2 regions of the Clostridium cellulovorans 743B genome follow, and region 2 is predicted to be linked to the other one. Evidence: riboswitches for the same ligand, from Rfam matches in the RefSeq annotation. Region 2 holds a riboswitch; the other holds the start of a gene.
The links. Region 2 has a riboswitch for thiamine pyrophosphate ahead of thiT (energy-coupled thiamine transporter ThiT). Riboswitches for the same ligand answer to the same signal wherever they lie in the genome.
Positions count from the first base shown of each region.

Region 1: linked by a shared signal. The riboswitch ahead of thiS (sulfur carrier protein ThiS) and the one ahead of thiT (energy-coupled thiamine transporter ThiT) in region 2 are both predicted to bind thiamine pyrophosphate.

Region 1 covers NC_014393.1:853,890-860,169, reverse strand. Annotated here, with positions in the region: gene CLOCEL_RS03530 (nucleoside kinase) at 1-1,185, opposite strand, end outside; gene CLOCEL_RS03525 (DUF421 domain-containing protein) at 1,341-2,072, shown strand; gene CLOCEL_RS03520 (DUF4363 family protein) at 2,090-2,470, shown strand; TPP riboswitch at 2,536-2,635, shown strand; gene thiS (sulfur carrier protein ThiS) at 2,954-3,154, shown strand; gene CLOCEL_RS03510 (thiazole synthase) at 3,349-4,119, shown strand; gene thiH (2-iminoacetate synthase ThiH) at 4,265-5,374, shown strand; gene thiF (sulfur carrier protein ThiS adenylyltransferase ThiF) at 5,374-5,985, shown strand; gene CLOCEL_RS23650 (hypothetical protein) at 6,087-6,221, shown strand; gene thiE (thiamine phosphate synthase) at 6,276-6,280, shown strand, end outside.
Region 2 covers NC_014393.1:175,402-181,681, forward strand. Annotated here, with positions in the region: gene CLOCEL_RS00675 (PSP1 domain-containing protein) at 1-834, shown strand, start outside; gene CLOCEL_RS00680 (heavy-metal-associated domain-containing protein) at 846-1,049, shown strand; gene CLOCEL_RS00685 (DUF362 domain-containing protein) at 1,137-1,307, shown strand; TPP riboswitch at 1,719-1,817, shown strand; gene thiT (energy-coupled thiamine transporter ThiT) at 1,925-2,614, shown strand; gene CLOCEL_RS00695 (tRNA1(Val) (adenine(37)-N6)-methyltransferase) at 2,767-3,501, shown strand; gene rsmI (16S rRNA (cytidine(1402)-2'-O)-methyltransferase) at 3,612-4,457, shown strand; gene CLOCEL_RS00705 (C40 family peptidase) at 4,687-5,859, shown strand; gene CLOCEL_RS00710 (AbrB/MazE/SpoVT family DNA-binding domain-containing protein) at 6,155-6,280, opposite strand, start outside.

The DNA.
Region 1 (6,280 bases), 680 kb from region 2:
ATGGATACCTTCCACAATTAAAACACCATTTTCTGGCACTGTTAAAGTAGTACCATCATAATATCTGCTTCCTGTTATGAAATTGAACTTTGGAGGAGTTATAGTTTTTCCATCCATAAGTGCTGTCAAGTCCTTATTAAAGCCTTCAATATCAATAGCATCTATTGCCTCAAAATCATATTCACCATTTTCATCTAAAGGAGTGTCTTCTCTATTAACAAAATAATCATCCAAAGATATTGGCACTGGTTCTAAGCCGTTAACCTTTAATTGAATTCCAAGACGTTTTGCAAAGGTAGTTTTACCTGATGAAGATGGTCCTGCAATTAAAACAAGCTTCACGCCTTCTTTTTCTTTTATCTTATCTGCTATATAAGCTATTTTCTTTTCATGCAATGCTTCTGAAATAAGAATCAAATCTAAGGTATCCTTACCACCAACCTTACTATTTAAGGAAGCTATATCACCAACACCTAAAATATTTCCCCATTGCTCTGTTTCATAAAAAATTTTAAATAGCTTTTTATGATCAACGAAAGTTGCTACCTTACTTGGATCTTTGTCATTTGGAATTATAAGAATAAATCCAGGATCGTATAACTTTAGATCAAAAGTCTTAAGCATCCCTGTTGTTGAAACAAGATCTCCAAAGAAATAATCGTATTGTCCATCAATCTCATGAAGTGTAAGTTCTTCCTTAGTTATATATTCAAGAAGCTTTATCTTATCTTCATAGCCATATCCCTCAAAAATTTCAATAGCACGTTTTTTAGGAACTTTATATTTATTTACTACAATATCTTTATCAATAAGCTCTTGCATTCTCTTCTTTATTTTTAATATGTCTTCTTCATTTAATGGCGTATCTTTTTTTATCTCACCAAATATTCCTTTTCCTAAGCTATGTTCTAGGGTTACCCTAGCTGTTGGGAATATATCATTTATAGCTTTTATAAGCACGAACTGCAATGTTCTAACATAAGCTCTATGACCTTTTATATCTGTATAATTAATTAAAGATATCTCACTATCTTTTTCTATAATGGTTTCTAATGCTACAGTATTACCATTTACAAGAGCTAGCACATCAAAGTCGCCTAATACTCCATTTGCCTTTGCAATTTCTAATACTGATTTTCCTGCCTCGATATCAATAGTTTTTCCGTTTAAGTTAATCTTTATCATGTAAATACACTTCCCTTCGCTTACCGCATTTATTCCAATCTTCTGTCTAATTATTACTGTTACTATTATTATACGTGATTTTGCCTTGAAACTTATCATAATTTTAAAAATATTGAGAAAAATATAAAATATACAAACAATCAAGGAGTTTTTTTATGTATACAACAATAATAAGAACAATTATCACATTTTTTCTCATAATATTTACTATGCGTCTTATGGGGAAACGGCAAATTGGCGAGTTACAACCCTTTGAATTAGTTGTTACCATAATAGTATCAGAACTTGCATCGCTTCCTATAGTTGATTCCAAAATACCACTTTTATACGGTATTATACCCATTATTACCTTAATTCTCCTTGAGGTAATGATTTCCTTTATTCAAATGAAATTTGAAAAGACTCGAATTCTTTTTTCAAGTCATCCAAGCATCTTAATTAAAAATGGTTATATAGATTTTGAAGAAATGAAAAAACAAAAATTTAACATAGATGATCTTTTAGAAGAATTAAGGCTTGAAGGCTACTTTAACATAGAAGATATAGAATTTGCTATATTAGAAACTTGTGGTGAACTTTCTATTATCCCGAAAACTGAACTTACTCCGCCAACAAAAAAGGATATGAACATCCATTGTACCCAAGATACCTTGCCTTTAACCCTGGTGGTCGATGGCAAAATTAGGGAATATAATTTAAAGCTTGCTGAAAAGGACGAAAAGTGGCTTATAAACACCATTCAGAAACAAGGTCATAAAGATATTAAAGACATCATCTTAGCCTTACTAGATTGCCAGGGTGAACTATATATCCAAGGAAAAAATGATTCTAAAAAACAAAATAATAACCAAGAAAAAAGCAATAAGAATAAAGGAAAAAAGCAATAAAATAGAGGTGATTTTTCATGAAAAACTTAATAACCTCCTTAGGATTATTCGCCTTAATGCTTGTAAGTATATATTTTATAAATAATTATCTTCATTATATAAATCTCCATCTCATTGAAGCTACTGATAAAATTGATAAATTAGTTGACGATAATCAGTGGGAAGAAGCTATAAAAGAAACTGATGACCTAATAGAACATTGGCAGAAACACCTAAAGTTTGTAACGTTCTTTGTAAATCATAATGATACTGATGCAATAACTTATGAAATGGTGAAACTTAAAGGATACATGAAAAACTATGTTAAAGAAGAATGTTCTCCGTCCTTAGAATCTATAAAAATGCTGTTTATGAAAGTGATTCACCAAGAAGAACTTTCTTTTCAAGGCATTTTTTAGTTTTGATAGTGACTTTACATATACTTACTTTAGGTTTATAATGTTCTCGTAATAGTAATTAAATAATTTTAGGCTAGGGGTGCCAAAAGGCTGAGAGAGGTTTATCCTCAACTCTTTGAACCTGAAGCGGTTAATACCGCCGGAGGGAAGCTACATGCATATTTTGCATAGGAGTTTACTCATTCCGGGTAAGCTTTTTTGTTTGCCCAGAATGTTCTCGCGGTATATGATTGTATTAGATTCCATTTAAGGAAGTTTTAGTGCAAGTTCTATACCGCTTTTTTATTTAAATTACACTAATCTACTAGGCTTTGCAAACAATAATCAAGTCTTAAATCTATATGTTCCAATAAAAACTCTACACTAATTCTATCCACATTACATGATTTACAATGTATAAACATTGTTGGAACTTATATAACTCAAGTTTGCATTGTTATTATTTATATATATTTATCATAAAAGAAATAAGGAGGTGTTTTTATGAATGTTGTATTAAACGGAAACTCCATAGATGTTGCTTCAAATATTTCAGTATATGAAATTCTTGAAGTCCATAATATAAACCCAGCACAAGTAATTGTAGAATTAAACAAATCTATCGCTCCTAAAGATTCTTGGAATACATTAATCCTAAAAGAAAATGACTCAATTGAAGTGCTTCGTTTTGTTGGTGGCGGCTGATATATTTTCTCATAATAATACCATTAACTTAAACTAGAAACTTTCTATATTGGAAATTTCTACTTTACCATGTATTATTTTTTATTAAAAATAAGAAAAATAATCAAAAAGTACGGGCTATATAGTCCTTGTGTAAATCAAATACACATTAGGTTTGCAAGTAGTACACTAGATTAACATTGGAGGTTTTAATAATGATTGAAGATAAATTAATAATTGGAGGACAAACAGTAAATAGCAGATTATTTTTAGGTACAGGAAAATTCGCTGATGAATCGTTAATTCCAGATGTAATAAAAGTTTCTGGTGCTCATGTTGTTACTGCTGCTCTTCGCCGTATAGATTTTAATAACCCAGATAAAAACATGATAAATTACATTCCAAAAGAATGTATATTAATGCCTAATACCCATGGTGCAAGAAATGCAGAAGAAGCTGTAAGAATAGCTCAGCTTTCAAGAGCAGCTGGTGGTGGAAATTGGGTTAAGATTGAAGTTATTTCTGATAATAAGTACCTTCTACCAGATAATTATGAAACAGCAAAAGCAACAGAAATTCTTGCAAAGGACGGCTTTATAGTTCTTCCTTATATGTGCCCAGATTTATATGCTGCAAGATCAATGAGAGATGCAGGTGCTGCAGCAATAATGCCACTTGGAGCTCCTATTGGTACTAATAAAGGCTTAAAAACTAAAGAGCTAGTAAAAATTCTTATAGAAGAAATAGATCTTCCAATAATAGTTGATGCTGGGATTGGTAAGCCTTCCGAAGCTGCTGAAGCTATGGAACTAGGTGCCTCTGCTGTTTTAGTGAACACTGCAGTAGCAACTGCTAGTAATCCTGTATTAATGGCTAAAGCTTTTGGATTTGCTGTTCAGGCTGGTAGAGCTGCTTACCTATCTAAGCCTGGTATTGTTAGCGATTATGCTGAAGCTTCTACACCACTGACTGGTTTCCTTGACTAAAGAATTCTATATAGAAAATTACTTTGAGATTCTTTAGTTATATAAGCTCCACTTAAGTTTCTACACTATACCTTATATAAAAATGTAGTTTCTTTATTGGAACTTGTATCTCTTAATACAAGAGTTTCAGAAAGAAGGATTATTAATGAGTTTTTATAATAAATATCTTACCTATAAAGATTTTGATTTTGATAGCTTTTTTGAAAAAGTTACTGATAATGATGTAATTCGTTCTATAAATGCAGAATTTCCTACGGAACTTGATTATCTTACACTCTTATCAGCAAAAGCTTCAGCTCACCTAGAAGCAATGGCACAAAAGGCAAACCGTCTTACAACTAGCAACTTTGGTAAAACTATAAATATCTTTACACCTTTATATCTTTCTAATATATGTACAAACCATTGTGTATATTGTGGTTTTAATACTAGCAACCATATACCAAGAAAGAAATTAAGCCTAGAGGAAGTAGAAATTGAAGGTAAAGCTATTAGCGAGGAAGGTTTTGGACATGTAGTAATCCTCACTGGTGATGCTAGAGCAGTTACTCCAGTTTCTTATATCGCAGACTGTGCAAGAGTTTTAAAGAAATATCTTCATTCAATTGCTGTGGAGGTATATTCTCTTACTATAGAAGAATATGAAGAACTTGTTGCTGCTGGTGTTGATAGCTTCACCATGTTCCAAGAAGTCTATAATGAAGATTTATATCCTAAACTACATCCAAAAGGTCCAAAGAGCGATTATCATTTTAGACTTGATGCTCCTGAAAGAGCTTGCAAAGCAAAAATGCATAACGTAAATATTGGAGCATTACTTGGACTTGATTCTTGGCAAAAGGAAAGTTTTTTCACAGGACTACACGGAAAATATCTTCAAGATAATTATCCTGGCACTGATATAGCTATATCACTTCCAAGAATACGCCCACATGCCGGCAACCCCTTTATGCCTAAAGGTGTAGATGATAAGTCTCTTGTTCAAGCTATGACAGCTCTTAGAATTTTTATGCCACGCTGTGGAATCACTATTTCTACAAGAGAGACCCCAAGCTTTAGAGAGAATATAATCGGACTCGGTGTTACAAAGATGTCTGCTGGTTCTATAACAGAAGTTGGTGGTCATGCTGTTAAGGAAGAAGAAAGTGTTCCTCAATTTGAAATAAGCGATGACAGAGGACTTGAAGAATTCTCAAAGGTCATCATTAATCGAGGATATCAACCAATTCTAAAAGACTGGGAAGTGCTGATATAATGAATACATTTGAAAAAGGCGTAAGTTCATACATAAATCAAGAAGCTCTAGAAAAACTTCAAAAATTTAAAATTGGTATCGCTGGTGCTGGTGGTCTTGGCTCTAACGTTGCTTTATGCCTTGTTCGTAGCGGACTAAAGAACTTTAAAATCTATGACTTTGACATAGTTTCTGCTAGCAATCTTAACAGACAGTTTTATTTTATATCACAAATAGGCAAAGAGAAGGTTAATGCATTAAAGGATAATCTTTCAATGATTAATCCAGAACTTAATTTTGAAGCAGTATGCGAAAAAATCACTTCTCATAACGTAGATGATGCTTTTAAAGATTGTGATGTAGTTATCGAAGCCTTTGATAAAAGTGAATTCAAGGCTTTGATATGCGAGAAATATTATAATTCTGACAAACTACTTGTAGCAGTTTCTGGGCTTGCTGGTTATGGAAATAGCGATAATATAGTAACAAGAAAAATTCATGATAAGTTTTATATAATAGGTGATTTTAAGACAGAGCTTTCTTCAGACAATCCACCACTTTGTCCAAGAGTTCTAGTAGCCGCAGCTAAACAAGCTGATATTGTTTTAGAATACTTAATTAATATAGCTTAACTTCTTAAAAATACTTGTTATATTTCATTAATGAAAGAAGGAATAAATATGCCAAAGGTAGGTGTTTTTGCTGCTGTTTTTGATGAAAGCAACAGAATATTATGTGCGAAAATGAAATCCAAAAGATAAGTTTCTTTGAAAAAGACACTTTGCCTAATGAAATACATCCATGGAATATTAAAAGTATTAGTGATGCTTATGAAAATAAGACAAGTAACTTATATATCTTTAAATAAAATATCATAATTCTGCGATTCTAATTCACCGTGGAAAATGAAAGGAGATATAATATGGC
Region 2 (6,280 bases):
AAAGAGGGGGATGATGTAATAGTTGAAACAGCTCGTGGCCTTGAGTTTGGAAATTGTATAATAGGACATAGAGAAGTTAGTGAGGAAGATATAATTAGTCCTTTGAAATCAGTAGTTAGAGTGGCTACACCAGAGGACGTTATAAAATATGAAGAAAATAAGAAAGCAGAGGAAGAAGCTTTTGGTATATGCTTAGAAAAAATAGATAAGCATGAATTAGTTATGAAGCTTATAGATGTAGAGTATACTTTCGATAATAATAAAATAATATTCTATTTTACTGCTGAAGGAAGAGTTGACTTTAGAGAATTAGTAAAAGATCTTGCTACGATTTTTAGGACTAGAATAGAACTTAGACAAATTGGAGTAAGGGATGAAGCTAAAATGCTTGGAGGGGTTGGACCTTGTGGCAGACCTCTTTGTTGTACAACTTTCCTTGGAGATTTTGCGCCAGTATCTATAAAAATGGCAAAGGAGCAGAATTTATCGCTGAATCCATCTAAAATATCAGGAATATGTGGAAGACTTATGTGTTGTTTAAATTATGAGCAAGAAACATATGAAAAGACAAGAAGGATAATGCCAACAGTTGGATCTATAGTTGAGACTGCTGAAGGTAGAGGTGAGATAATTTCAAGCAGTATAGTTAAAGAGAAGGTTACAATAAAGGTAACACCACCAGAAGGTGAATGGTATCTTTTAGAGGCTCCTATTGTAGGATTGAAACTTATATCAGGCTCTTATGAAGGAACTGTTGACGAGAAGGATATTAAGCTTGAAGTTGAAGATGCCGCCGATGTAAAAGTTATTAAAGAATTATTTAAGACTGACTAGGGGGAAGCAATGTGAAGGCAGTATTAAAAATTAGTAATTTAAATACCTCAAAGGATATCAATGCTGTAAAAAGTGCCATAATTTCTAACGAAGGTATTATGGCATGTCAGATATCCAAAAGTACTGGGGATGTTAATATCGTATATGATCAATACTTCACATCTATAGATGAAATAATTGAAAGTATAGAAAATGCTGGTTATATTGTGATATAAAAAATGTTGAATTATTCTCGAACTATGTTAAAATAGTTCTTGTATTAGTTAGAAAGTAACCCAATTATCAAGGAGGTGTATTTTATAATGGCATACGTAATTAATGATTCATGTATCAGCTGTGGAGCATGTGCTTCTGAATGTCCAGTTAGTGCTATAAACCAAGGTGATGCACAATACGAAATCAACGATAGTTCTTGTATCGATTGCGGAAACTGTGCAAATGTTTGCCCAGTTGGAGCTCCAGTTCAAGGCTAATATTTACATGAAAAGATCACTTTTTAGTGGTCTTTTTTTGTACAAGCTCTATATTTTTAACTTTATTTACCTATAGGAATAGGTATTTACAATCGGTTTTCAAGTTATCTAAGAAGTTGTCTAAATTAAATACATATACGTCTTACTGAAGCTAATGCAGCTTTTTTATAGGTTATATGGATTTTATGTAGAAGTATTATTAGGACTTATATATAAAGTTCCAATTAAAAGCCTAGATTAATTCCATAAGTGGTATGTTCATTTAATTCAGGGGTATAATTAGAAACCATATATTAAATTTGTAATAAGTATGATTATTAGAGTGAAAATTATAGAATTTTTTACAAGGTGATATATGTTGACTATAGAGATGCCATGGAATACAATGATAATAATAAACATAATATAATAAATTAACGCTAGGGGTGCCTTTGGCTGAGAAATGATTTATCATTAACCCTTATACCTGATCTGGTTAGTACCAGCGTAGGAAAGCTATATTTGCCTAGTAGCTACGTTATCCTATGGACGTAGTTTTTTTATGTTTAAAATACAAATTAAATTAGTGTAAGGGTTTGAATGCTCTTATAACTATATATAAAAAGGAGGAAGTAGTTATGGAGATGTTGAATGTTTTAGGTTTTTTTGAAATCTCAAAGACGTTGCAAGATATCATAGAGGATCCAGGCAAGATTATAGAAAATCTTAAGTTAATTGCAAAGTCCCCTGTGGTTTTAATTACGTTATTAGGAATAATTGTTCTTATTGTTTTACTTACTAAGGTAAGAAAGGTTAAATTTGATTCTAAGGTTATTACATATGTAGCGGTGGCAGTAGCTTTATCTGCAATCCTTTCATTTATTAAGATTTATAAGTTACCTATGGGAGGTAGTGTAACCTTAGGAAGCATGATTCCTATATTGATATTAGCTTTCGCTTACGGGTCAGAGGTTGGTTTTATAGCAGGTTTGGTTTTAGGCCTTGTAAACTTAGTTATAGATCCATATATACTGCATCCTGTACAAGTTTTATTTGATTACATATTGCCGTTTATGATTTTAGGTATAGCTGGTTATTTTAAGAATAAGCAGTTAGGAATTGTAGCAGCTGTTGTAGGCCGATTTATATTCCACTTCTTATCAGGAGTTATATTCTTTGCAGAATACGCGGGAGATATGAATCCATATATATATTCAATATTATATAATGGAACCTATTTAGTTCCAGAAATGATAATATCCATAGTTATTATTTCAGTAGTGCCTATTGAAAGAATTTTTCATAAGAGAAAAAGTAAGTATGCATAGATAAAGCACATAAATTATAAAAGGCCTAGTATTTTGAGAAATTAATTGTTCTGAAAGTACTGGGTTTTTTGCTGTCTATACTCTAATGCAATTAAAAAAACTTTGTGTTAGAATAATACAAGTGATGAGATGAAACGTGAGAGGTAATAAATATGGATTTTTTGAAAGCTGATGAGACTTTGGATGATTTGCAATTAAAGGATATACAAGTAATACAGAAGAAGGACGCATTTAGATTCGGTGTAGATGCAGTATTGCTTGCAAACTTTGCTAATGTTAAAAGAAGTCATAGAGTTATAGATTTATGTACGGGTACTGGGATAATTCCTTTTATACTAGCAGGAAAAACAGAGAGCAATTCTATAGTAGGAATTGAGATTCAAGATGAATTCGTTGAAATGGCAGATAGGACTGTGGAATATAATAAGTTGCAAGAGCGAGTAAGTTTTCATTGTAGGGACTTAAAGGACTTAGCTTTTTTAAAAACCTTAGGGTTAGTAGATGTGGTAACAGTTAATCCACCGTATAAGCTCCAAAACTCGGGGTTAATTAATCCTAATGATAAGAATGCTATTGCTAGGCATGAGATCCTTTGTACATTAGAAGACGTTATAATCGCCTCTAAGGCAGTTTTAAAGGATAATGGAAGACTATACATGGTTCATAGACCAGATAGGCTTGCAGATATATTCTGTCTAATGAGAAAACATAATATAGAACCAAAGAGAGTTAGAATGGTTCATCCTTCAGTTGGGAAAGCTCCTAATATAGTGTTAGTGGAAGGACAGAAATTTGGTGGTGCATTCTTAAAGTGGGATACACCTTTATATGTCCATGAGGAAGATGGAAGCTACACTAGAGAAATAGATGAGATATATGGTAGGTAATACTGGTGGTTTATAAGCGAAAGTTATATAAAATCATAAGTGAAAATTATATAAGAAAAAAATCATAATATTCGAGTAGAAATAATAGATTTTTAAGGTAGGATTAAAGTATGAGTGGTAAGTTATATATAGTAGGAACCCCTATTGGAAATTTAAGAGATATAACCATAAGAGCATTGGATACCTTAAAGGAGTGCGATATGGTTGCAGCAGAGGATACTAGGGTGACTCTTAAGCTTTTAAATCATTTTGAGATTAAAAAGCCTTTGATTAGTTATCATAAGTATAATGAGAAGGATAAAAGTGCTGACATATTAGAACTTGTTAAAGAAGGTAAGAATATAGCATTGGTTAGTGATGCAGGAATGCCAGGGATTTCAGACCCAGGCTCTATCTTGATTGAAAGAGCAGTGGCTGAAGATGTGCCTTTTGAGGTTATTCCAGGAGCTACAGCGGTTATAACAGCCTTGGTTTATTCAGCATTAGATACAACAAGCTTTACCTTTAGAGGATTTTTCCCAAGGGAGAATAAAGAAAGAGAAGCATTATTTGCTGATATAGAGAATTATAAGGATACTTTAATTTTTTATGAATCTCCATATAGAATAGTGCAAACACTTCAATATATCAAAGATAGATTAGGAAACCGTAGAATAGCTATATGTAGAGAAATAACTAAGCTATATGAAAGTATCTTTAGAGGAACTGTAGAAGAAGCCTATGAATTCTTTAATGAGAATTCTCCAAAAGGGGAATTTGTATTAGTTTTAGAAGGAAAGACCTTAGAAGAGATAGATAGGGAAGAAAGAGCTACTTGGGAACATATGACCATAGAGGATCATATTGTCATGGAGATGAAGCAAGGTCATAGTAAAAAAGAGGCTATAAAGCTTGTTGCTAAGGCAAGGGGTATGGCGAAGAATGATGTCTACAAATATTCAATAGATATAGATTAAATATGGCGGATGAGGCCTTTGTTTTAGCGGGGTTGTGGAAATTGGGTAGAATAAAGCAAAAAAAAGGAGTATTTAAGTAGAATTATAAGATAATCCGGCGTAATCCTATTAGAGACTTATGTATCCGTTGTCATAAAATTTTAAATCTGCTATAATAAAATAAGCTAAAGTTACGAAAAAATAAGGTTTGAGAAAAAGTTATACGGAAGAGTGAGGGGAGAACGAGAATATGAATAAGCGCATTGCACAATTATTAGTGGCTGTTGGTTTAGTTATAAGCATAACATTACCATCAGTTAGTACATATGCTGTCCCAACTGAAGCAGAGGTACAAGCTAGCCAAGCACAAGTTGATGAAGCAAGAGCGAAGGTTGAAGCTGCTGAGAAAAAAGTTGCGGAAATAACAACTGAGATTCAAAAATATGATCAGAAAATTACTGATCTAGTTATTAAAAAACAAGAAACAACTGAAAATATAGGAAATACAGAAGCGGATATAAAGAAAACAGAGGAAGATATTAAAGCTAAGCAACAGGAAGTCGATGAAAACCAAAAGCGTTTTGAAGAAAGAATGAAAGCTTTGTACAAGCGTGGGGGTCAAAATATCATCGAAATTTTATTTGACTCTAAAAACTTAGGTGAATTAATAGGAAAAATTGAAGGCGCTAAGAAGATTGCTGATCACGATAAAAAGCTACTTGCAGATTTAGAAGCGCAAAAGCAAGAACTTAAAGATAAGAGTGAAGATTTAGAGACAAAGAAAAAAGAGCTTGTTGATTTACAACAACAACAACAACAATCAATAGACCAAGTGAATGCAGAAAAAGCGAAGCAACAACCATTATTGGCTCAAGCTGAAGCTCAACGTGCAGAGGTACAAGCACTATTAAATTCTAGTGAAGGTGCATATGCAATTATTAAAGCAGAATATGATGAAATGGAACAAAAGTTAACACAAGGAACTGGTAATAGCAGCACAACTGGGGCTGGTGTATCTGTTGAACCATCAAGAGGTGAAATTTTATATTCTGGCGATGTAGGAGCTTTACTAAGAGAAGCAGAAAGACTTAGAGAAAAAGGTATTTATTATGCAGATGCTGGTACGACAGAGGAAGGATTTGATTGCTCAGGGTTCGTACAATATGTATATAGGCAATGTGGGTATAATATAACTAGAACAACATATACTCAAATAAAAGATGGACAACCTGTTGAACCAAATATTGCTAGCTTAAGACCAGGGGATTTAGTATTCTTTGGTGATCCATATGCACCACATCACGTTGGTATGTATATTGGAGATGGAATGTATGTTCATTCTCCAGAGACAGGAAAAAAACTTCAAAACGCATATTTGAGTAATAACAGTGAATTCTCTGCTGCTAGAAGAATTATAGGTTAAAAATGTACAAGCACCATAGACATGGTGCTTGTTTTCGTATACGTTTTTTTCTGTATAATTATTAAAGGATGTATTGGCATAAGAACAAATACAGCTGGAGTTCTGAGCTTTTAATTGTAACCATCATCACTAATGGGTAACATCACATAGTATTTATAGTGAAAAGGGAGATTTGAACTAACTAAGGTGGCTAAATGGTGAACTTATACAGCATACAATTATAGATGTCATTATCAATATTTTCATATAAATAAAAGGCTGTGTATTGCTACACAGCCTTTTATTTGTTAGAGAATTATTTCTTTAATTCTTCTAAACAATTATGGCAAATATTTTTACCTTTGTAATTTTCAACGTTTCTTGCATCTCCACAGAATATACAAGCTGGTTCATATTTCTTTAATATTATTTCTTCACCATC